Regions from separate parts of the Longispora sp. NPDC051575 genome, predicted to be linked through region 2. Evidence: riboswitches for the same ligand, from Rfam matches in the RefSeq annotation. Region 2 holds a riboswitch; each other region holds the start of a gene.
What was found. A riboswitch is a leader RNA that binds a small molecule or an ion and turns the genes downstream of it on or off. The one in region 2 is predicted to bind cobalamin.

Region 1 (4,902 bases), on a different contig from region 2:
AGCGCGAGCGCCTCCGCCGAGTCGAACGGCAGCTTGAGCTGGAAGAACACGTCGGCCAGGCCCATGACGCCCAGGCCGATCGGCCGCCACTTCCGGTTGGTCTCGGCGGCCTCGGGGGTGGGGTAGTACGTGAGGTCGATGGTGCGGTCGAGGAACTTCACGGCGGTCCGGGCGGTGCGGTCCAGGGCGGCCCAGTCCATGCCGTCGGGGCCGCAGTGCGCGGCCAGGTTGATCGAGCCCAGGTTGCACACGGCCGTCTCGCCGTCGCTGGTGACCTCGAGGATCTCGGTGCACAGATTGGACAGGTGCACCACGTTCTCGGGCTTCGCGGTCTGGTTGCAGGTCCGGTTGGCCTGGTCCTTGAACGTCATCCAGCCGTTGCCGGTCTGGGCGAGGGTGCGCATCATCCGGCCGTAGAGGTCGCGGGCGCTGATCTGCCGGACGGCCAGCCCGGCCTCCTCGGCGGCCCGGTAGGCGGTGTCGAAGGCGTCGCCCCACAGGTCGGTGAGCGCCGGCACCTCCTTCGGGTCGAACAGCGACCACGGGGCGTCGGCCTCGACCCGGCGCATGAACTCGTCCGGCACCCAGTTGGCGAGGTGCAGGTTGTGGGTACGCCGGGCCTCGTCGCCGGTGGAGTCGCGCAGTTCCAGGAACTCCTCGACGTCGGCGTGCCAGGTCTCCAGGTACACGCAGGCGGCGCCCTTGCGCCGGCCGCCCTGGTTGACGGCCGCCACCGACGAGTCGAAGGTGCGCAGCCAGGGCACGATGCCGTTGGAGTGCCCGTTGGTGCCCCGGATCAGGGAGCCGCGCGAGCGGACCCGCGACCAGGAGATCCCGATCCCGCCCGCGTACTTCGACAGGCGCGCGACCTGCGCGTACCGGTCGTAGATGGATTCGAGCTCGTCGCGGGGCGAGTCGAGCAGGAAGCAGCTGGACAGCTGGGGGCGGCGCGAGCCGGAGTTGAACAGGGTGGGGGAGCTGGGCAGGTAGGACAGGGTGCTCATCAGCGCGTAGAGCTCCCGGGCCTCGGCCACGGACTCGGCCAGCCCGCACGCGACCCGGAGGAGGAAGTGCTGCGGGGTCTCCAGGACCTGGCGGGTCTCGGGGTGCCGGAGCAGGTACCGGTCGTAGACGGTGCGCAGCCCGAAGTACTCGAACCGGTCGTCGGCCGCCGGGTCGATCACGGCGTCGAGCTCGTCGGCGTGCCGCTCGACGAACCCGGCGATCGTGTTGGCGAGCAGGCCGGCGGCGTGGCTGGCGGCGATCGACCCGGAGAAGGAGGTCACGCCCTCGGTGGCGGCCTCGGCGGCGATGTGCGTGGCGAGCAGCCGGGCGGCGAGCCGCGAGTACGCCGGCTCCTCGGCGACCAGGGCGGCGGCCATCTCGATGGCCCGGATCCGCAGGTCGGCCTCCGTCGCGCCGGGCCACGGGTTGGGCACCACCCGACCGGGGTCGACCCCTGCGAGGCCCTCGGCAGCCCTGGAGACTGCCTCGGCCGGCGTGTTCAGCACTGCGGTCATCGCTCTCCCACCCGAAAAGACGAGGACTCCGGGGCAGGCGGCGACGGCGGCACACACGGGGCCGCTGTCCGCCGGGGCCCGCCCACGAGGCCCGGGACATGCGCGCACGGCTCTCGTGCGCGCGTCATTGGCAGGTCTTCGGACTCGTGGGCATGGTCCTCGCGCCTACTGGCCGTCGCTTCCCGGATCGCTCCAGTGCTCAATGACGGCGGTCGTTCCCACTTACCGCTGCGGGGCAGTCCCGGAGTCGCACCGGGTTCCCTCTTGCCGCACGTCCCCTGGCGGGGTTGTGCACCAACAACGGCATGACACTACATCTAGTGGAACGCCGCATGCAAAGACACAGAGTGTTGGGGTGTCGTGTCGCATGGTGCCAGGGCGAGGTGAGACGGCGTGTCGACACGCGGAGGTCGGGCGCGTCCGGCCGGGCGGTCGTGCGCGGCGCCGGGTGACCGCGCGAGCCGGGTCGCGGACCCCCTCCGGCCGAGGTTGCGACCTCCGCTGGCCGGCGCGCGCGGGCGTGCCGCACCGCCAGAGCGCCGCACCGCGATTGGCACCCTTGACATCGGATCTCTTCGACCCGGCATTGTCCACTGAAGCCGAAATCTACCGGTAACCTCCCGTTGACATCGACGGTCGTCATCGCCACTATAGCGTGGTCATCGGATCTCTCCCCGGAGGCCGTCATGCGGTTCAGATCGGTCCTGGCGCTCCTGAGTGCCCTTTCCCTCTCCCTCACCCTGCTCGTCGCCGGAGCTCCCGCGCACGCCGCGCCCGGCGACAACCACGCCCCCGACGACCCGTTCAGCTCCGCCCGCACCCAGTGGTGGCGGACGGACCACTTCGGGATGTTCATCCACTTCGGCCTGTACAGCGCGTACCGGGGCGAGTACACCCGGTCGAATGGCACGGTGTGTCGCGACGCCGAGTGGATCCGGCGCACCTGCGCGATCCCGTGGAACGAGTACGAGGCGAAGGCCGCCACGTTCAACCCGACCGGGTTCGACGCGAACGCGGTGGTCAGCGCGGCGAAGAACGGCGGGCAGAAGTACATCGTGATCACCGCCAAGCACCACGACGGCTTCGCGATGTGGCCCACCGCCGTCAACGACTGGAACATCCACGACCGCTCGCCGTTCCAGCGCGACATCCTGGCCGAGCTGGCCACGGCCGCCCGCGCCCAGGGCGTCAAGCTCGGCTTCTACTACTCGATCTGGGACTGGCACGACCCCGACGCCCAGCCGGGCAGCGCCCACTACCAGGCCTACCTGACCCGGATGAAGGCCCAGCTCCGCGAGCTCCTCACCAACTACGGCGACATCGCGGAACTGTGGTTCGACGGCGAGTGGGAGGCCCCGTGGACCGCCGCGGAGGGCACCAAACTGGAGGAGTACGTCCGGGGGCTGTCGCCGAACACGATCGTCAACAACCGGGTCGGTACCCGCCGGGTCAACGACGGCGACTTCGGCACCCCCGAGCAGGAGATCCCGGCGACCCCGACCGACGCCCAGCTCTGGGAGTCGTGCATGACGATCAACGGCACCTGGGGGTTCGCGGCCTGGGACACGAACTTCAAGTCCAGCACCCAGCTGACCCGCAACCTGGTCGGCATCGCCGCGAGCAGCGGGAACTACCTGCTCAACGTCGGCCCGGACGAGCGGGGAGTCATCCCGCAGACCTCGGTCGACCGGCTCAGGGGGATGGGTGACTGGCTCGCCGCCAACGGCCCGGCCGTGTACGGCGCGGGCTACACCGGCCTGGTCTCCAAGCCCTCCTGGGGCGTCGTCAGCCGCAACGGCAACAAGCTCTACGCCTCCGTGTACACCTGGCCGACCGGCGGCGCGGCGCTGCACCTGAGCGCCCTGGCCCCGTTCGGGGTGACCGGCGCGAAGATCCGCAGGACCGGGGCGGCCGTGCCGGTGACCGCCGCCGGGGACGGCTTCGACCTGCGGCCCACCGGGACGGCGCCCGACCCGATCGCCACGGTGATCGAGCTGGACATCACCCCGCAGGCCGCCGGGCCGGTCGGCGCCGGCACCGGCCTCACCGCGCGGTTCTGGGCGAACACCACGTTCAGCGGTACGCCGGCCGTGACCCGGGTCGACAGGGGCGTCAACTACAACTGGCGCGAGGACGGCTCCCCGGCGCCCGGCATCCCCACGGACAATTTCTCCGGCCGGTGGACCGGGTTCGTCGAGCCCCGGTTCACGGAGAAGTACACCTTCGCCACGTTGTCCGACGACACGGTGAAGCTGTGGGTCGACGGGCGGCCGCTGGTCGACAACACCACCCCGCACGGGGCGACCGTGGACAAGGGCAGCGTCACGCTCACGGCCGGGCAGCGGTACGCGATCACGATGGAGCACACCGAGAACGGCGGGGAGGCGACCGCGAAGCTGTTCTGGTCGAGCCCGAACACGCCGCAGCAGATCGTGCCGGCGAGCCAGCTGTATCCGGGGACGGTGCTCAACGACGACGCGCCCGGCGTGGCGTACACCGGGGCGTGGAGTGTCAGCTCGGGGCGCACCTACGCCGCCGACTACAACGCCGACGTGCACTACACGACCACCAACGGCGACGCGGTGTCGTACACGTTCACGGGGACCGGGGTGGACTTCCGCACCGAGAGGTACAGCGACCAGGGGCTCGTCGACTTCTACCTCGACGGGGTGCTCGCGGCCACCGTGGACACCACGAACCCGACCCGGCTGTCCCAACAGGTCGTGTACTCGCGGCGGAACCTGGCCCCGGGCGCCCATACGCTACGGGCGGTGAAGCGCTCGGGCACGTACATGCTGGTCGACCGGATCGACGTCTTCGGCTGACCGGCGCGGGAGGGGCGGGCCTCCGACCTGCCCCTCCCGGTGCCGACACCCAAAAGCCAGTAACGCAGCGTAGAAAATGATGCACTTGGTGTTCATGTATTTGTTCTCGCGATGGACGGTGGCACCTACCTAGCGTGATGCACGCCACCCCCATGCTCGCCCATACCGGGAGGTCCATCGTGGAACGTCGCACTCTCCTCCGCACCGCCGTCGTCGGCGGCGGCGCTGTCGCCTTCTCCGGAGCCCTGTGGAGCTCCGCCGCGCACGCCGCCCCCGCGCAGAACGCCCCCGGCCCCTACGGCGCGCTCGGGGCCGCCGACGCCAACGGCATCCAGCTGCCCGCCGGCTTCACCAGCCGGGTCGTGGCCCGCTCGGGCCAGACGGTGTCCGGCACGTCCTACACCTGGCACAACGCCCCCGACGGCGGCGCGGTCTTCGCCGACGGCACGGGATGGATCTACGTGTCCAACTCGGAGATCAACCCGGGCGGCGGCGCGTCGGCGATCAGGTTCAACTCCAGCGCGACGATCACCGGCGCCTACTCGGTGCTGTCCGGC
Region 2 (4,902 bases):
GGCAGGAACGTCCCGTCGGCCCGGAGCACCCCCCACCGGTCCCCGGACAGCGCCACGGCCGCCCCGCACCGGTCGAAGTCGTCCGCCCACGCGAACGGGCCGGCGATCCGGGACCGGCCGACGAAGCCGAGCCCCGTCAGGTCGTCGCGGGCCAGGCCGCAGGTCATCGTGTTGGACAGGTGCCGCCGGCCGACCACCACGGCCGCGCCGGTGGAGTCGAGGTAGCGGTGGCCGTTCTCCCAGGAGTCCGGTTCGGAGCAGAACGCGAGACCGTCCTCGTTGAACGGTTCCATGGCCTCGAACCGGGGCTCGACGATCCAGTCGCCGGCCCGGTCGATCAGGCCCCACCGGCCGTCGAGCCGCACCGGGGCGGCGCCGTCGGCGGAGAAGGGGTGCGCCTGTTGGAACCTCGGCCCGATCACCGTCGTGCCCGAGCGGTCGACGAAGCCGACCGGGGACCGCGCGCCGGTCCGCACCGCGGCCAGGCCCGACGTGAACGCGTCGGCCCGGTGGAACGGCCCCTCGACCACCGTGGCGCCCGTCGGGTCGACGTAGCCGAACGCGTCGCCCGTGCGCACGGCCGCGAGGCCCTCGCTGAAGTACCCGACCTCGGGGTACGTCGGCGCGACCGCCACGGTGCCCCGCCCGTCGACGAACCCCCAGCCGGAGTCGGTCTGGAACCTGGCGAATCCCTCGGCCAGGCGCATCGCGTCCAGCAGGGTGGGCTCCACGAGCCACCGGCCGTCCGAGCCGAGGTAGCCCCACCGGCCGTCGAGTGCCTGCGCCGGGGCCACCCAGCCGCCGGCGCCGTCGGACTCGAAGGTGCCCACCGCCAGCAGGTCGGGGGCGCGCAGCAGCCGGCCGGCGGGGTCGATCAGGCCGTGCCGGTCGCCGGCGGGACCGGGCACGCACAGGACACGAGGATGCACGCCCGACACTGTACGACGGGGGTGGGACACCCGGCCGGGAACTGGGCCGCGACCCCGTTCCCGGCCGGCGGTTCAGCCGGCGTGTTCGGCGCGGACCGTCCGGGCGGCGGCGACCAGGGCCGCCAGGGCCGGTTCGACCTCGGCGTAGCCCCGCGCCTTCAGGCCGCAGTCGGGATTGGCCCACACCCGTTCGGCGGGTACGGCCCGCACGGCCGCCCGCAGCGCCGCCACCATCTCCCCGACCTCGGGGACCCGGGGCGAGTGGATGTCGTACACGCCGGGGCCGACTCCCCGGGCGTAGCCGGCGGCGGCAAGATCGGCCAGGACCTCCATCTGCGACCGGGACGCCTCGATGCTGGTGACGTCCGCGTCGAGGTCGGCGATGGCGTCGATGACCTCGCCGAACTCCGAGTAGCACAGGTGGGTGTGGATCGCGGTGGCCGGTGCCGCCCCGCCCGTGGCCAGCCGGAACGCGGCGACCGCCCAGTCCAGGTACCCCGGGTGGTCCCGGCGGCGCGGCGGCAGCAGTTCCCGGAGCGCCGGCTCGTCGACCTGGATGATCGCGGTACCGGCCGCCTCCAGGTCGGCCACCTCGTCGCGCAGGGCCAGGGCGACCTGCGCGGCGGTGTCGGCCAGGGGCTGGTCGGTGCGGACGAACGACCAGGCCAGGATGGTGACGGGCCCGGTGAGCATGCCCTTGACCGGCAGGTCGGTGAGCGACTGGGCGTAGGACGTCCACTCCACGGTCATCGGCTCGGGGCGGGTGACGTCGCCGTACAGGATCGGCGGGCGCACGCAGCGCGAGCCGTAGGACTGCACCCAGCCCCGGGCGGTGGCGGCGAACCCGTCGAGCTGTTCGGCGAAGTACTGCACCATGTCGTTGCGTTCCGGCTCGCCGTGCACGAGGACGTCGAGGCCCAGCTTCTCCTGTAGCCGGACCACTGAGGCGATCTCGGCGCGCATCCGCTCGCGGTAGGTGGCGTCGTCGATCCGGGCCGCCACCAGGTCCGCGCGGGCGGCCCGTACCTCCCGGGTCTGGGGGAACGACCCGATCGTCGTCGTCGGCAGCACCGGCAGGGCGAGGGCGGCGGCCTGGGCCCGTGCCCGGTCGGCGTACGGCGCGCGGCCGTTCCCGTACCGCAGCGCGGCCAGCCGGGCCCGGACCGTCGGGTCGTGCCAGCCGGCGGGCGGCTGCGGGCGGGCGGCCCGCGAGGGTGCCACGGCTCCGTCGCGCAGCCCGGCGGCCAGGGTGACGACCTCGTCGACCTTCTGCCGGGCGAACGCCAACCGCCCCCGCAGCGCCGGGTCCAGGTCGGGCTCGGCGCCGAGGTCCACGGGGACGTGCAGCAGGGAGCACGAGGTGCCGACGGCGACCCGGCCGGCGGCGGCGCGCACCGTGGCCAGCAGGTCGTCGGCGGCGGCCAGGTCCGTGCGCCACACGTTGCGGCCGTCGACGACCCCGGCGACGATCAGCGGGGCCACGGGGGCGTGCCGGGTGAGGCGGGCGGCGTCGGCGGGCCCGGACACCAGGTCCACGCCGAGGCCGTCGACCGGGGTGGCCAGCAGGACGTCGAGCGCCGGGCCGAGTTCGCCGTAGGAGCCGGTGACCAGCAGCTTCGGCCGGCCGGGGACGGCGGCGAGCCGGCGGTACGCGCGGTCCAGGGCGCGCAGTTCGGCCTCGGTGCGGTCGGCGGTGAACGCCGGCTCGTCCAGTTGCACCCAGCCGGCGCCGGCCTCGGCGAGCGCGGACAGCAGGCCCGCGTAGCAGTCCACGAGGGAGTCGAGCAGTTCCAGGGTGCCGAACCGGTCCGGGGTGTCGGCCGCAGGCTTGGCCAGCAGCAGGAACGTGACCGGGCCGAGGAGTACGGGGCGGGTGTCCACGCCCAGGGCCAGGGCCTCGCGGTACTCGTCGACGGCCTTCTCCGGGCGCGCCGTGAACACGGTGTCGGGGCCGAGTTCGGGCACCAGGTAGTGGTAGTTGGTGTCGAACCACTTGGTCAGTTCCAGCGGCGCGATCTCGGCGGTGCCCCGGGCCATCGCGAAGTACGTGTCCAGCGGGCTCAGGCCGAGCGCGGCGAACCGGGGCGGCACGGCGTCCACGGCCACCGCCGCGTCGAGCACCTGGTCGTACAGCGAGAAGGTGCCCGAGGGCACGGCGTCCAGGCCGGCGTCGCGCAGGGTGGTCCACACCTCGGCGCGCAGCCCCCGGGCGGTGCGGCGCAGGGAGTCGGCGTCGAGCCGGCCGGCCCAGTACCCCTCGACTGCTTTCTTGAGTTCCCGGTCTCCGCCGATCCGCGGATAGCCGGTCACAGTGCTGGTGAACATCGATCCTGGTCCTTCCCTCGGGACGGACCGCCGGTCCCCGGGAAGGCGCACGCGGGCAGCGTCGATGACGGTGCCCGCCGCTGGACCCACCCGAGAGGTCGACGGCCGCGCGCACGGATGTACGCGCGGCGCGGGCAGGTCTTCGGACTCGTGGGCGACACGCTCGCTCCTACCGGCCGTCGCTTCCCAGGCTCAACGCCCAGTGCTACATGACGGCTTTCGTTCCCACTCACCGCTGCGGGGCAGTCCCGGACTCACACCGGGTTCCCTCTTACGACACCCCGGACCGACGATCGTGGACCGGGGTGAACCAGCGCCACGGGCACCCTAACACCCCGCCTGTCCGCCGTGTCCCGCTCCGGGTGGCGTCAGCCGATCCGCGCGAGCCAGTCCAGGTGCCCGCCGCCGAACGGTCCGGACCGCGCCGTCACCGCCTCCACCAGCCAGGCGGCCGACGCCGACGCGGCGGCGACCACCTCCGGCGGGTAGCCGTACCGGACCTGGTGGTCGGCGAACTCGTCCTCGTCGTCGACGAAGACCCGGCCGTCCGCGCGGACCCGGCACACGTCGAGGTCCAGGTCCACGATCGTCACGGCGTCCGGGGCCGTCCACTCCACGGGGGCGGCGACGTCGCAGTAGAGGTCCAGGTCGGTGGAGCCGCCGTAGAAGTTCGCGGTCCACCAGCTGTCACGCGGGCAGAGCAGGACCTGGGGGGCGGTGGTCGCGTACACCGGGCCGGTGGCCTTGGAGTAGACGGTGCCCTCGGGCTGGCCGAGCCAGACGCCGTGCGCGTCCTCGCCGAGCCGGACCGCCGGGATCGACCAGTGCGGGCCGCCGTCGTATTTCCGCACCGTGACTAGTACTCCGGTCATGATCGGCACGCTACCGGCCGACCGGGGCCGGCCGCAGTCCCGTCGGGGGTGGAAAGCCGACAGGCCGGCGGCCCCTTTCGGGACCACCGGCCTGTCGCAAGCCTGTGGTGAAGCTTAGATCGGACGGATGTTCTCCGCCTGCGGGCCCTTCTGGCCAGCGGTGATGTCGAACTCGACCCGCTGGTTCTCTTCGAGGCTCCGGTAGCCGCTGGACGCGATCGCCGAGAAGTGGGCGAAGACGTCAGCGCCGCCGTCGTCCGGGGAGATGAAGCCGAAGCCCTTTTCGGCATTGAACCACTTGACAGTGCCCTGAACAGCCATTTTCGTTTCCTCTGTACTGATGTGGGTGCCACATTGCGTGGCTCCCGTCGCGGAAGAGGCCGAAAGAAAAAGCACCCGTGATGATCACAGGTGCTTCGGAAAATCTTTCACCCTCAACTGCAATAGGAAAACCGTAGCACGAACCTGGAAAATCGACGGCGAAGCTGGCCAGATCGGCCCCGGAAGTGCCCGTGACAGTCGACACTCCCCGACCGGGAAGGACCCCCGCGCGTACCCGCGAAAGGGTCCTTCCCGGGTTTCTAGAGGGTCAGGGTCCAGGTGTCGATCCGGCCGACGTCGCCGTTGGCGGTGTCCTGCACCCGCAGGGTCCAGGTGCCGTTGCGGACCTCCGTCGACGCGTCGACGGTGTACGTCCTGTTGATGTCCTTGGCGTTCCCGCCCGCCTTGTTGTGCAGCAGGTAGGAGGTGCCGTCGGGCGCGACCAGGTTCACGAC
Region 3 (4,902 bases), on a different contig from region 2:
AGAACAACGTGCTCGACGTGATGCGGCAGGCCGCCGACGAGGGGATCGCGGCCGCCGGCATCGACAGCCCGGCCGGCGAGCGCCTGGCGGAGATGCGCAACTTCTACGCGTACATGCTCCAGGAGACGGAGCGGATGCTCGACCGCTGGCGCGAGTACGAGGCCCGGGGCCGCGCCGGGAGCTGACCTCGCGCGCGCCGCCCGCCCATAGGACTTCCCTATGGCCCGGTAGGGAACCGATGCCTACCGACCTGCGGAAACGCGGCCGAGACTGGGTGCATGAGGAACTTCGGCCCGAACTGGTTCGCGTCCGTGATGGGCACCGGCATCGTCGCCACCTCGGCGGCCACCCTCCCGTACGCGGCCCCGGCCCTGCGCCCGGCCGCCGTCGCCGTCTGGTTCCTCGCGGCCCTCGCCCTCGCCGCCGTCACCACCGCCCACCTCCGATCGCGCCGCCGGGCCGCCGGCACCCGGGGCGGCCGCACGACGAAGACGAACATCGCGGGCCACTCCCGCGCCGTGGCCTCCCCGGACCCCACCGCCGACGGGGGCCGGCCCGGATCCGATGTCGGCGGACCGGTCGACCACTCCGCCGCCCAGTTCCACGGCGCGCCCCCCATGGCCCTGCTCACCGTCGGCGCGGGCGCGCTCCTCCTCGGCCGCGACGTGCTCGGCACCGAACTGGCCGTCGCCGTCGACGCCGTACTGTGGACCCTCGGCACCCTGTTGGGCCTGGCCAGCGCCGTCGCCGTCCCGTACCGGATGATGAGCCGCCCCGGGCCCGCCCCGGCCTCCCCGACCTGGCTGCTGCCCGTCGTCGCCCCGATGGTCTCCGCGTCCACCGGCGCGCTCCTCGTACCGCACCTGCCCGCCGGCCAGCCCCGCCTCGACCTGCTGCTCGCCTGCTACGCCCTGTTCGGGGTCAGCCTCGTCGCCACGCTCGCGATCCTGCCGCAGGTCTGGGCCCGGCTGGTCCGGGAGCCGCTGGCCGCCGCTGCCGTCCCGACCCTGTGGATCGTGCTCGGCCCGCTCGGCCAGTCCGTGACCGCCGCGAACCTGCTGGGTGACGCCGCGCACACCGCCGTGGCCGGCCCGACGGCACGCGCGCTGGAGTTCTTCGGCCTGGTCTACGGCGTACCCGTCTTCGGCTTCGCCCTGCTCTGGATCGTGCTCGCCGGCCTGCTCACGGCGCGCGCGGCCCGGGCCGGACTCCCGTTCACGATGACGTGGTGGAGCTTCACGTTCCCGGTGGGGACGTGCGTGACGGCCGCGACCGGACTGGCGCACCGGACCGGTTCCCCCGCGTTCGCGGTGCTGGCCGTGGCGCTGTTCGTGGCGCTGGTGGCGGCCTGGGCGACGGTCGCGACCCGCACCGTGTACTCCCTGTTCCGCACGGAGACCCCAGGTCCGACCGCCCCCGGCCGATCGCCGTTCCCGGGCCTGGAGCCCGTCGGGCCGGGCGCGCCCGGGTCGCGGACCACGGAGCCGGGCGCCACCCTCACCGCCCTCCGGTGAAACGCCTGCGGGCGCGACCCCCTGCCGGGGGTCGCGCCCGCAGGCACAGGTCGTTCTAGGCGGCGGGGACAGCCTCCGGAACCGTGGCCCGGGCCCGCACCAGCCCGGTCAGGCCGAGCACCGCGCCCATCCCGATCCACAGGATCACCATCGTGCCCGCCGCCAGGACCCGGAAGTCCCACAGCAGCTTCGGCGGCACCTCGATCGCGTCCGGGTTGTTCGGCAGGATCACGAACATCAGCACCAGCGCCAGCACGGGCACGGCCGCGACGACGAGGTGCCGGACGGGCGTGGCCGCGCCCCGGCTGACCAGCCAGGAGTGCAGCAGCAGCGCCCCGGCGACGGCGACGAGCCCCATCACCGTGGCGGCGAGCCAGGCGTCGGTCCGACCGTCCACCGTGTCGCCGTTGCCGACCCCGGGCGGGTTCGCCGGGTAGCGCAGGAACGGCAGCAGCCAGACGCCGACCAGGCCGGCCGTGGCGAGCCGCAGCGAACGGCCCCACACGTCGGTGTCGAGGTCGGAGCGGTGCACCAGGAAGTACACGAGGCCGAACAGGGCGCCGAGGGCCAGGCCGACGGCGAGCATCGCGACCATGAGGCCGAAGTGCTGCTCACCCCGGGTGAACACCTCCTCGCCGACCTCGCCGGCCGCCGCCGAGCGGGCCGACTCGATGTCGACGGCCCGGTCCATGATCGGTTCGGCGATCAGTCGGGCGAACCCGCCGGCGAGCACACCGGCGGCGCCGCCGGCCAGGAGTCCCCGGCCGAGCAGCGACAGTACGGAGGCCATCAGTGGCAGGGGGCGCCGGCGACGTGCCGGGCGTCGTGGGCGAACTCGTGCACGAAGTTGCTGTCGAAGGACAACTTGCCGAGCAGCGGGGCGAGCAGCGCGCCCTGGTCGATGAACACCGCGTACAGCGTGAGCAGCGCGAACACGACCGCCACGGCGACGATGATGCCGTCGCGGACCGGGCGCAGAGCGGCTCCGGTGTCGGCGACGGCACCGGGAGTGGTCAAGGAAGCCATCTGGTACTCCTCCCCGGGGTGTCCCCGCCCCGGTATCGGGAGAACGACGGGTCAGTGTCCTGACTCCCGGATCGTCGTCACCCCTCGGCCTTCCCGCCCGTGGGGCAGTGGCCGCGTACGAGGGAGAACTCCCCGGTCACAGTGGCGGGACCGTCCCGGATTCACACCGGAGTTCCTGCGCACCGTCGCCTCATTGTTAATTTGTGCGCACCCAGCATCGACGCAGAGTGCTCCACAGTCAACCCGAACGTAGTGCTGTTCATCACATCCGAACGTGCGCGGTTTCCGGCTCCCGCCCGAGCCGCCGCACGCCCCGCACGGCGAACAGCGCGAGCGCCGACGGCACCCCGACCAGCGTCATCACCATCAGCGTCGGATGCAGCCCGAACGCGTCGGCCGCCGGACCGGCCAGCGCCATACCGACGGGCATCGATCCCACGGTGACGAGGAGATCGAACGACGTCACCCGCGACAGCGACCCCTCCGGAATGTGGGTCTGCAACGCCGTCTCCCACAGCGTGAAGAACAACGCCACCGCCACCCCGGTCACGCCCTCCAGCACCGCGATCACCGCCAGCGACCCGGCCCCGCCGATGATCAGCGCCTGGCACGACGCGACGGTCAGCGCGGCGGCGGCCACCAGCAGCGGACGCGCCGGCCGCCAGCGCATCGCGATCACGTCGCCCACGATCGACCCGACCCCGAACGCGGCCACCACCACCGCCCAGCCCTTCGCCCCGCCCAGTTCCCGCTCGGCGAGCACCGGGCCCAGAACGAAGACCGAGGGCAGGACGACCAGGTGGTACACGGCGGCGGCGGTCAGGGTCGACCACACCCAGGACCGGGTCCGCACCGCGCGGAACCCGTCGCGCAGCTCGGCCAGGAAGTCGCCGGCCTCCTCCACGGTCCCCGCCCGGGGCCGCAACCGGGCCAGGTACACCGCGCTCACCGCGAACGTCAGCGCGTCGACCGCGAGTGCGCCGCCCGGCCCGAACACCACCACCAGCCCACCCGCGACCGCCGGCCCCGCCACCAGCCCGGCCGACATCACGAACCCGCGCAGCGCGTTGGCCTCCTGCAACCGCTCCGGCGACACCGTCAACGGCACGAGCCCGGACATCGCGGGACTGAAGAACGCGTCGGCGGTGCCGAAGATCCCCATCAGCGCGACCAGGTGCCACACCCGCGCGTCCCCGGTGAACAGCAGCACGGCGGCCACCACCTGCGTCCCGCACCGCACGATGTCGGACACCAGCATCACCCGGTGCCGGGGCAACCGGTCCGCCCACACCCCGCCCACCAGGGTGAACAGCAGGAACGGCACCGTGGCCGCCGCGATCACCCAGCCCACGTCGGCCGCGCTGCCACCGATGGACAGCACCGCGAACGGCAACGCCACGAACGTCACCCGGTCACCCAGGCTGGACCAGGCCTGCCCCGCGAACAGCAGCGCGAACTGCCTCTCCTCACGCAGGACGGCGGGCCACGGAATTCTCATGGCCGGATTCTCGTCCGCGCGTTTGGGCCGGGCCACCGGTTTAACCCCAGATCAACCCCCTCATCTGGGTACGGATCCCCGCCGCCTTCCGCGACGCCGGCACCACGCCCCACGCGGGCCACCCCGGGGCACAGGCGGGTCCGCGGGTGCTGACCCGCGCCGGTCCGCCCCGGAGTCCCGCCGTGAGGACGGACCATGCCCCGGGCTCGCCGGTCCGGGGCACAGCCCTTCCGTCGCGCGGGACCGCGCCGGGGTGCCGACCTGTGCCGGTCCGCGCGCGGGCGCCTGCCCGGTCGGGGACCGGGGACGGAGATGTGGGGGAGGTGCCGATGCGCGGTGGTCGCCGCCCCACTCGTAGCCATATGCGGTTTGGAGGGGTTGAACTGGGGGTCAGGCCAGGAAGACGTCGGGGCCGTCCGGGAGTTGGGCGCGCGGGCCCGGCACCTTGTAGTCGTCGGTCAGCAGCGTCGTCGGGCCCGGCCAGGTCGACTGGGTGACCTCGATGGTGCGCCGGTCGCCGTCGAACGCGGTGTGCAGCAGGGTCAGCACGGGGGTGTCGGCCCGGATCTGGAGCGTCTCGGCCTCCTCGCGGGTGGGCAGCCGGGCGCTGAGCTGGTCGGTCGCGTAGACGTAGCGCCGGCCGCTGGCCTCCTCCACCTCCTGGTAGAGCGGCCGGGTCAGCGGCGTCAGCCCGTCCAGCGGACTGCCCGTGACCTCGGCCGGCCGCAGCCAGCTCGCGCTGACCTCCACGACCTGGTCCTGGCTCGTGACCAGGGACCGCCGGACCAGCAGCTCCGCGCCGTCGGGCAGCCCGAACGCGCTGGCCACCTCGTGCGGGGCGGCCGACCGGCCGACCAGGGTGAC
Region 4 (4,902 bases), on a different contig from region 2:
CGATGACCGGCATGTCGAACACGTACGCCTGCCGGCCCGCGTCGTACCGCATCGTCGAGTCGCCCTGGTAGCCGGCGAACCCGCCGTAGCTGATCCGCACCTTCAGCTGGCCCGCGCCGCGACCGGGGGCGGACACCTGGACGACCACGCGGGCCCGCAGCTCCCCGGAGAACCCGCAGGGCCTGCCGTCGAGCGCCTGCATGACGGTGCCGGGCATGACCTCCACGGCCGTGACCCGGGCGAACTCCGCCGCCGCCGTGCCGGTCGCCCGGGGCGGGGTCGGCACCGGTGCGGACGGGGGAGCCGGGGTGGGCACCGTGGACGCCTCCGGGGTGGGGACGACCTCCGGTGCCCGGGTGGACGGCTGCTCCGGCGGCGACCCCGCGACCCACCGGGTGTCGGGGGACGCGCAGCCGGCGAGCACGGCGGCGGCGCACGCCACGGCGAGGGTCACGAGCGCGGCCCGGCGCGCGGGAGAGGCGGACATAGCCCCGGATCGTAGCGCCGGACGCGCCCCGCGTTCTACCTAGCGACCTAGGACGCTGTACGTTGAGTGCCGCACGGCACCCGCGTCCGCCCACTTCGCCCCACTCTCCGACATGGACGGCCCGGCGGGCCCTTGCGGTGCCTATGATCGCGGGATGGAGTACTTCGTGTACGGTCGCGACCACCCGGGCGTCGGGGACCTGCGGTGGGAACGGACCGGGGAACACTGGACGTTCATGGACTCCTACGCCGACGTCCTGATCGCGCGGGGCCCCACCCTCACCGACGACGGGGAGGGCGTCACGGGCAGCGTGCACATCGTCGACCTGCCCGGCCCGGAGGCGGCCCGCGCGTTCGCGTACGACGAGCCCTACTACCGGGCCGGCGTGTTCGCCGACGTCCTGGTGCGCCGCTTCAGCAACACGCTCGGCCGCACGATGTGGGCGTACCCGGGCACCGGTGAAGACCCCCGGTTCCTGGTCCTCGGGCACGGCCGCCCCGGCGCCACCGCCGAACGCGACCGGCTCCGGGCCGACCAGCGCGACCACCTCGCCGCCGGCTACGCCGACCGCCTCATCGCGCACGGCCCGCTGCTGTCGGCCGACGGCACCGACTGGCTGGGCACCGCCACCCTGGTCGAGCTGCCGGACCGGGCCGCCGCCGAGGCGATGCTCGCCCACGGCCCCTACGCCGAGGCCGGCCTGTACGAGCGCGTCGAGGTGCACCCGTGGCGCTTCGGCGGCCGCCCGGCCAGCTGACCCCGCCGTGGCGGGGGCGCGCCTCCGACCCGGCCGTGGCGCCGACCTCGGCCTGGCGCACCCCGGGCGCCCCGCTGCTGCGAACCGTGTTGCGACGGCGCGGTGTGGGCGGGTAGGTTTCCGGGCACGCCGTCGAGCTGGAAGGAGGTCAGAACAATGTCCGAAGTTCTGCGCCCCCTCCGCGCTCCGGCGTCCGCGCGGGTCTGAGTCCGGGGCGCCCGCTGCCCGGAGGTTCGCCATGACCGATCTCGTCATCCGCCCGCTCGTCGCGGGCGAGGAAAACCTGTTCGACTCCCTGCCCGATCCGTTGCCCCAGCTGCGTCAGGTCGGCTACGCCGACGGCATAGCGGGCGGCGGGTACCGGCCGGAGCACACCTGGGTCGCGCTCCGGTCCGGCCGGGTCGTCGCCCGGGCCGCCTGGTGCCAGCCGCCGGGTTCCGCCGGCGCCCCGTGGCTGGAGCGGTTCGACCTGGCCGCCGGGCCGGAGGTCGGCGCGGAGCTGCTGCGCGCCGCGCACGCCGCCCTCGGCGGTCCCCGGACCTACTACGCCGCGATGCCCGCGCACTGGCGGCGCCGGCCGGAGGTGCTGGCCGTGACGGCGGCCCCGATGGCGGCGGCCCGGCTCGCCGGCCTGGTCGAGCGGGGTGAGCGGCTGCGGTGCTCCTGGACGGGTACGCCGCTGCCGGCCACCTCCGGGCGGTACTCCTTCCGCCCCGCCACCGGCCCGGCCGAGATCACCGCGCTGGTGGCCCGGATCCCCGTTCCGGACGTGCTGACCGGCAAGGAGATGGCGTTGGCCGTCCGGGGCGTGGACCTGGCCACCGACCCGCTGGCCTGGCTGGACAATCCGACCGAGTGGCGGGTCGCGGAGGAGGCGGGCCGCCCGGTCGGACTCGTGGGCCCGGCCGGGGACGCCTGCTACCCGCTCGTCGCCTACCTGGGCCTGCTCGACGAGTCCGCCCGGAGCGAACTGCTGGTCGAGGCCGTCCGGGTGCTGGCCGAGGGGGGTGCCCGGGAGGTGGTCGCCGATGTGGACGCCCACCGGGTCGCGGTCCTGGCCGAACTGGAACGGACCGGGTTCCGCCAGCTGCGGTCCCGGGTCGTCTTCACCCCGCCCACGGAAGCCGGGCCCGGCCCCACACCGGCGGCGGAGGCGCCTCCCGGCTCCGCACCTGAGACCGGCTGACGCCCCGAGCGATCGGGCGCGCCCGCGACATGGGGCTCCGCGCCTGAGACCGGCTGATACCCCGAGCGATCGGGCGCGCCCCGAACCCACTCCTCGGGGCGCGCCCGCGACACGGAGTCCTCGCCGCCCGCCCCGGCTCCCGGGCGGTGGTGCCGGTCCTCGATCGCCGTCGTAGACGAGCGGTAGGCCTCCGTTCCGGGCCACCACGGGCTGCCGGTGCGACGTCCGGCGTCGAGCACCCCGCACCCGAACAGGGCCGCCGATCGGTTCCGGGTCACCCTCGAAGTGGGCCGGGCACCCCCACCCTGAACGGGGTTGTGCGGGTCGCTACGGGCGACGGCACAGCTCCGGGGCCGGCGTGTGACGGGGGCCACGCGTAGGGTCCGGGTGCCGTGGGGGTGTGCCAGAATTCGGACCGTTCAGGGCGATGGCGGACGAGGAAGCCGGTGTGAATCCGGCGCGGTCCCGCCACTGTGAACGGGCGGCGTCCTGGCGGGCGCGGTCCGCGAAGTCAGAGACTCGCGTCATCGCCTCCTCACGCGCCCGGGGCGGATCTCCCCGAGAGAGGCTGGCCGCGCCATGGCCTACTTCGTCACCCGCCGGCACCCGGCGCCCCGTGCCGCGTGCGCGCACCCCGGGAGCGCGTCGTGACCGCCACGGTCACCGTCTGCCGGGGCTGCTGCTGCGGTACCACCCGCAAGGTCCCCGGGGTCGACCACGACGAGCAGCTCGACACCCTGCGCGACCTGACCGCCGGGCACGCCCGGATCCGGGTCGTCACCGACTGCCTCGGCCCCTGCGAACGGGCGAACGTGTTCGTCGTGCAGCCGGCGCGGGCCGGGCGCGCGGCCGGGGCCCGACCGGTGTGGCTCGGCGGCATCACCGAACCGGCGCAGATCCGGGCCATCGCCGACTGGGTCAACTCCGGCGGCCCCGGCCTCAGCGAACCCGACCCCGCCCTGAAGGCCCGCCGGTTCCCGAAACCCGCGAACTCCAGCTGAGGGGCGACGGGGCAACTGCCGCCGTTGCCGCGTCGGTAGCCCGGGGCGGCGGGTCGTGAAGAGCAATGAGCTCGCGGGGTACGAGCTCCGGACGGTGTTCGGTGAGGTCTTCGGCGTGACGGTCCGGGCACTGCCGTTGGGGAGCGCGCTCAGCGCGGGGCTGCGCGGCGCGAGCGGCGGTGAGATGCCGAGACGACCAACCTGCTGCTGCGGAGCCGGGCCGATGCGGAGCCGGGCCGAGGCCACCGGCCGGACGGTCCACCCAGGTCCCCGTACCCGTCGAGGTGTGCTTTTTTGCGGGGTTGTGGAGCCGGATCAGGGAAACCGTGTGAAATGGGTTGGGGCCGGGGACCCGCAGCGCGGGCACGCTACGGGTCCCTGGCTCACGATGTCAGCTCAGAGCGTGAGCGTCCACGTGTCGATCTTGCCGGTGTCGTTGCTGGCGGCGTCCTGGACCCGCAGCTTCCAGGTGCCGGTGCGCGCCTCCGAGGACAGGTCCACGGTGAACGTCTGGTCGATGTTGTCGGCGCTGCCGCCGGCCCGGTTGTGCAGCACGTAGGCGGTGCCGTCCGGGGCGACGAGGGAGACGACCAGGTCACCCTTGTAGGTGTGCACGATGTGCACCTCGACCTTGCTGGTCGCCGACGCGTTGCCGGTGCAGTTGGCGGGCGTGATCGGGCTCTCCACCGTGGCGTTGTCGACGATGGCGACGTCGGTGCCGTTGGTGCCGGAGCAGCCGGGCGGCACCCCGCCGGTCAGGGTCAGCGTCCACGTGTCGATCTTGCCGGTGTCGTTGCTGGCGGTGTCCTGCACCCGGAGCTTCCAGGTGCCGTTGGCGACCTCGCCGCCCAGGTTGACGGTGTACGTCTGGTTGATATTGTCCGCGCTGCCCCCGGTCCCGTTGTGCAGGATGTAGGCGCTGCCGTCCGGCGCCACCAGGTTGACGACCAGGTCGCCGATGTAGGTGTGCACGATGTTCACGGCGACGGTGCTGGCGGCCCCGGCGTTGCCCGAGCAGCCCGAGATCGTCACGGAGCTCTCGACGGTGGCGTTGTCGACGATGGTCACGTCGGTCGGGTTGGTCGCGGCGCAGCCGGCCGGCCCGTTGACGGTCAGCGCGTACGAGGTGGTCCGGTCGGCGACCGTGCCGTCACCGGCGACCGTGACCGTGTAGGTGCCCGGGGCGGTGGCCGTCGTGGTGGCGATGCTCAGGGTCGACGAACCGCCCGACGTGACCGTGCCGGGGCTGAACGAGGCCGTGGCCCCGGCCGGCAGGCCGCTGGCCGACAGGGTGACGCTCTGCGCGGCCCCGTTGGTGACGGTCGTGTTCACCGTGGTCGTCGCGGTGCTGCCCGGGTTGACCGAGCCGGCCGACGGGGCGGTGGCCATCGAGTAGTCGTCGCCCTGCGGCGCGCCGACGGCGAGGGTCCACAGCGCGTGCGCGGCGGCGTCGCCGGCCCGGTTGATGACC

Region 1: linked by a shared signal. The riboswitch ahead of AB0M43_RS13125 (ribonucleoside-diphosphate reductase subunit alpha) and the one ahead of metE (5-methyltetrahydropteroyltriglutamate--homocysteine S-methyltransferase) in region 2 are both predicted to bind cobalamin.
Region 3: linked by a shared signal. The riboswitch ahead of AB0M43_RS17715 (CbtB-domain containing protein) and the one ahead of metE (5-methyltetrahydropteroyltriglutamate--homocysteine S-methyltransferase) in region 2 are both predicted to bind cobalamin.
Region 4: linked by a shared signal. The riboswitch ahead of AB0M43_RS05105 (hypothetical protein) and the one ahead of metE (5-methyltetrahydropteroyltriglutamate--homocysteine S-methyltransferase) in region 2 are both predicted to bind cobalamin.

What each region holds. Positions count from the first base shown of each region.
Region 1 is NZ_JBFAZP010000004.1:488,911-493,812, reverse strand. Features, by position in the region: gene AB0M43_RS13125 (ribonucleoside-diphosphate reductase subunit alpha) at 1-1,520, opposite strand, end outside; cobalamin riboswitch at 1,632-1,834, opposite strand; gene AB0M43_RS13120 (alpha-L-fucosidase) at 2,207-4,345, shown strand; gene AB0M43_RS13115 (alkaline phosphatase PhoX) at 4,525-4,902, shown strand, end outside.
Region 2 is NZ_JBFAZP010000001.1:909,598-914,499, forward strand. Features, by position in the region: gene AB0M43_RS03875 (WG repeat-containing protein) at 1-929, opposite strand, end outside; gene metE (5-methyltetrahydropteroyltriglutamate--homocysteine S-methyltransferase) at 1,002-3,254, opposite strand; cobalamin riboswitch at 3,370-3,584, opposite strand; gene AB0M43_RS03885 (DUF402 domain-containing protein) at 3,623-4,126, opposite strand; gene AB0M43_RS03890 (cold-shock protein) at 4,241-4,447, opposite strand; gene AB0M43_RS03895 (proprotein convertase P-domain-containing protein) at 4,708-4,902, opposite strand, start outside.
Region 3 is NZ_JBFAZP010000006.1:28,282-33,183, reverse strand. Features, by position in the region: gene AB0M43_RS17730 (MarR family transcriptional regulator) at 1-185, shown strand, start outside; gene AB0M43_RS17725 (TDT family transporter) at 279-1,514, shown strand; gene AB0M43_RS17720 (CbtA family protein) at 1,570-2,304, opposite strand; gene AB0M43_RS17715 (CbtB-domain containing protein) at 2,304-2,540, opposite strand; cobalamin riboswitch at 2,572-2,770, opposite strand; gene AB0M43_RS17710 (MFS transporter) at 2,803-4,038, opposite strand; gene AB0M43_RS17705 (GntR family transcriptional regulator) at 4,429-4,902, opposite strand, start outside.
Region 4 is NZ_JBFAZP010000002.1:299,388-304,289, reverse strand. Features, by position in the region: gene AB0M43_RS05120 (hypothetical protein) at 1-487, opposite strand, end outside; gene AB0M43_RS05115 (YciI family protein) at 642-1,244, shown strand; gene AB0M43_RS05110 (acetyltransferase) at 1,483-2,430, shown strand; cobalamin riboswitch at 2,829-2,972, shown strand; gene AB0M43_RS05105 (hypothetical protein) at 3,078-3,431, shown strand; gene AB0M43_RS05100 (proprotein convertase P-domain-containing protein) at 3,828-4,902, opposite strand, start outside.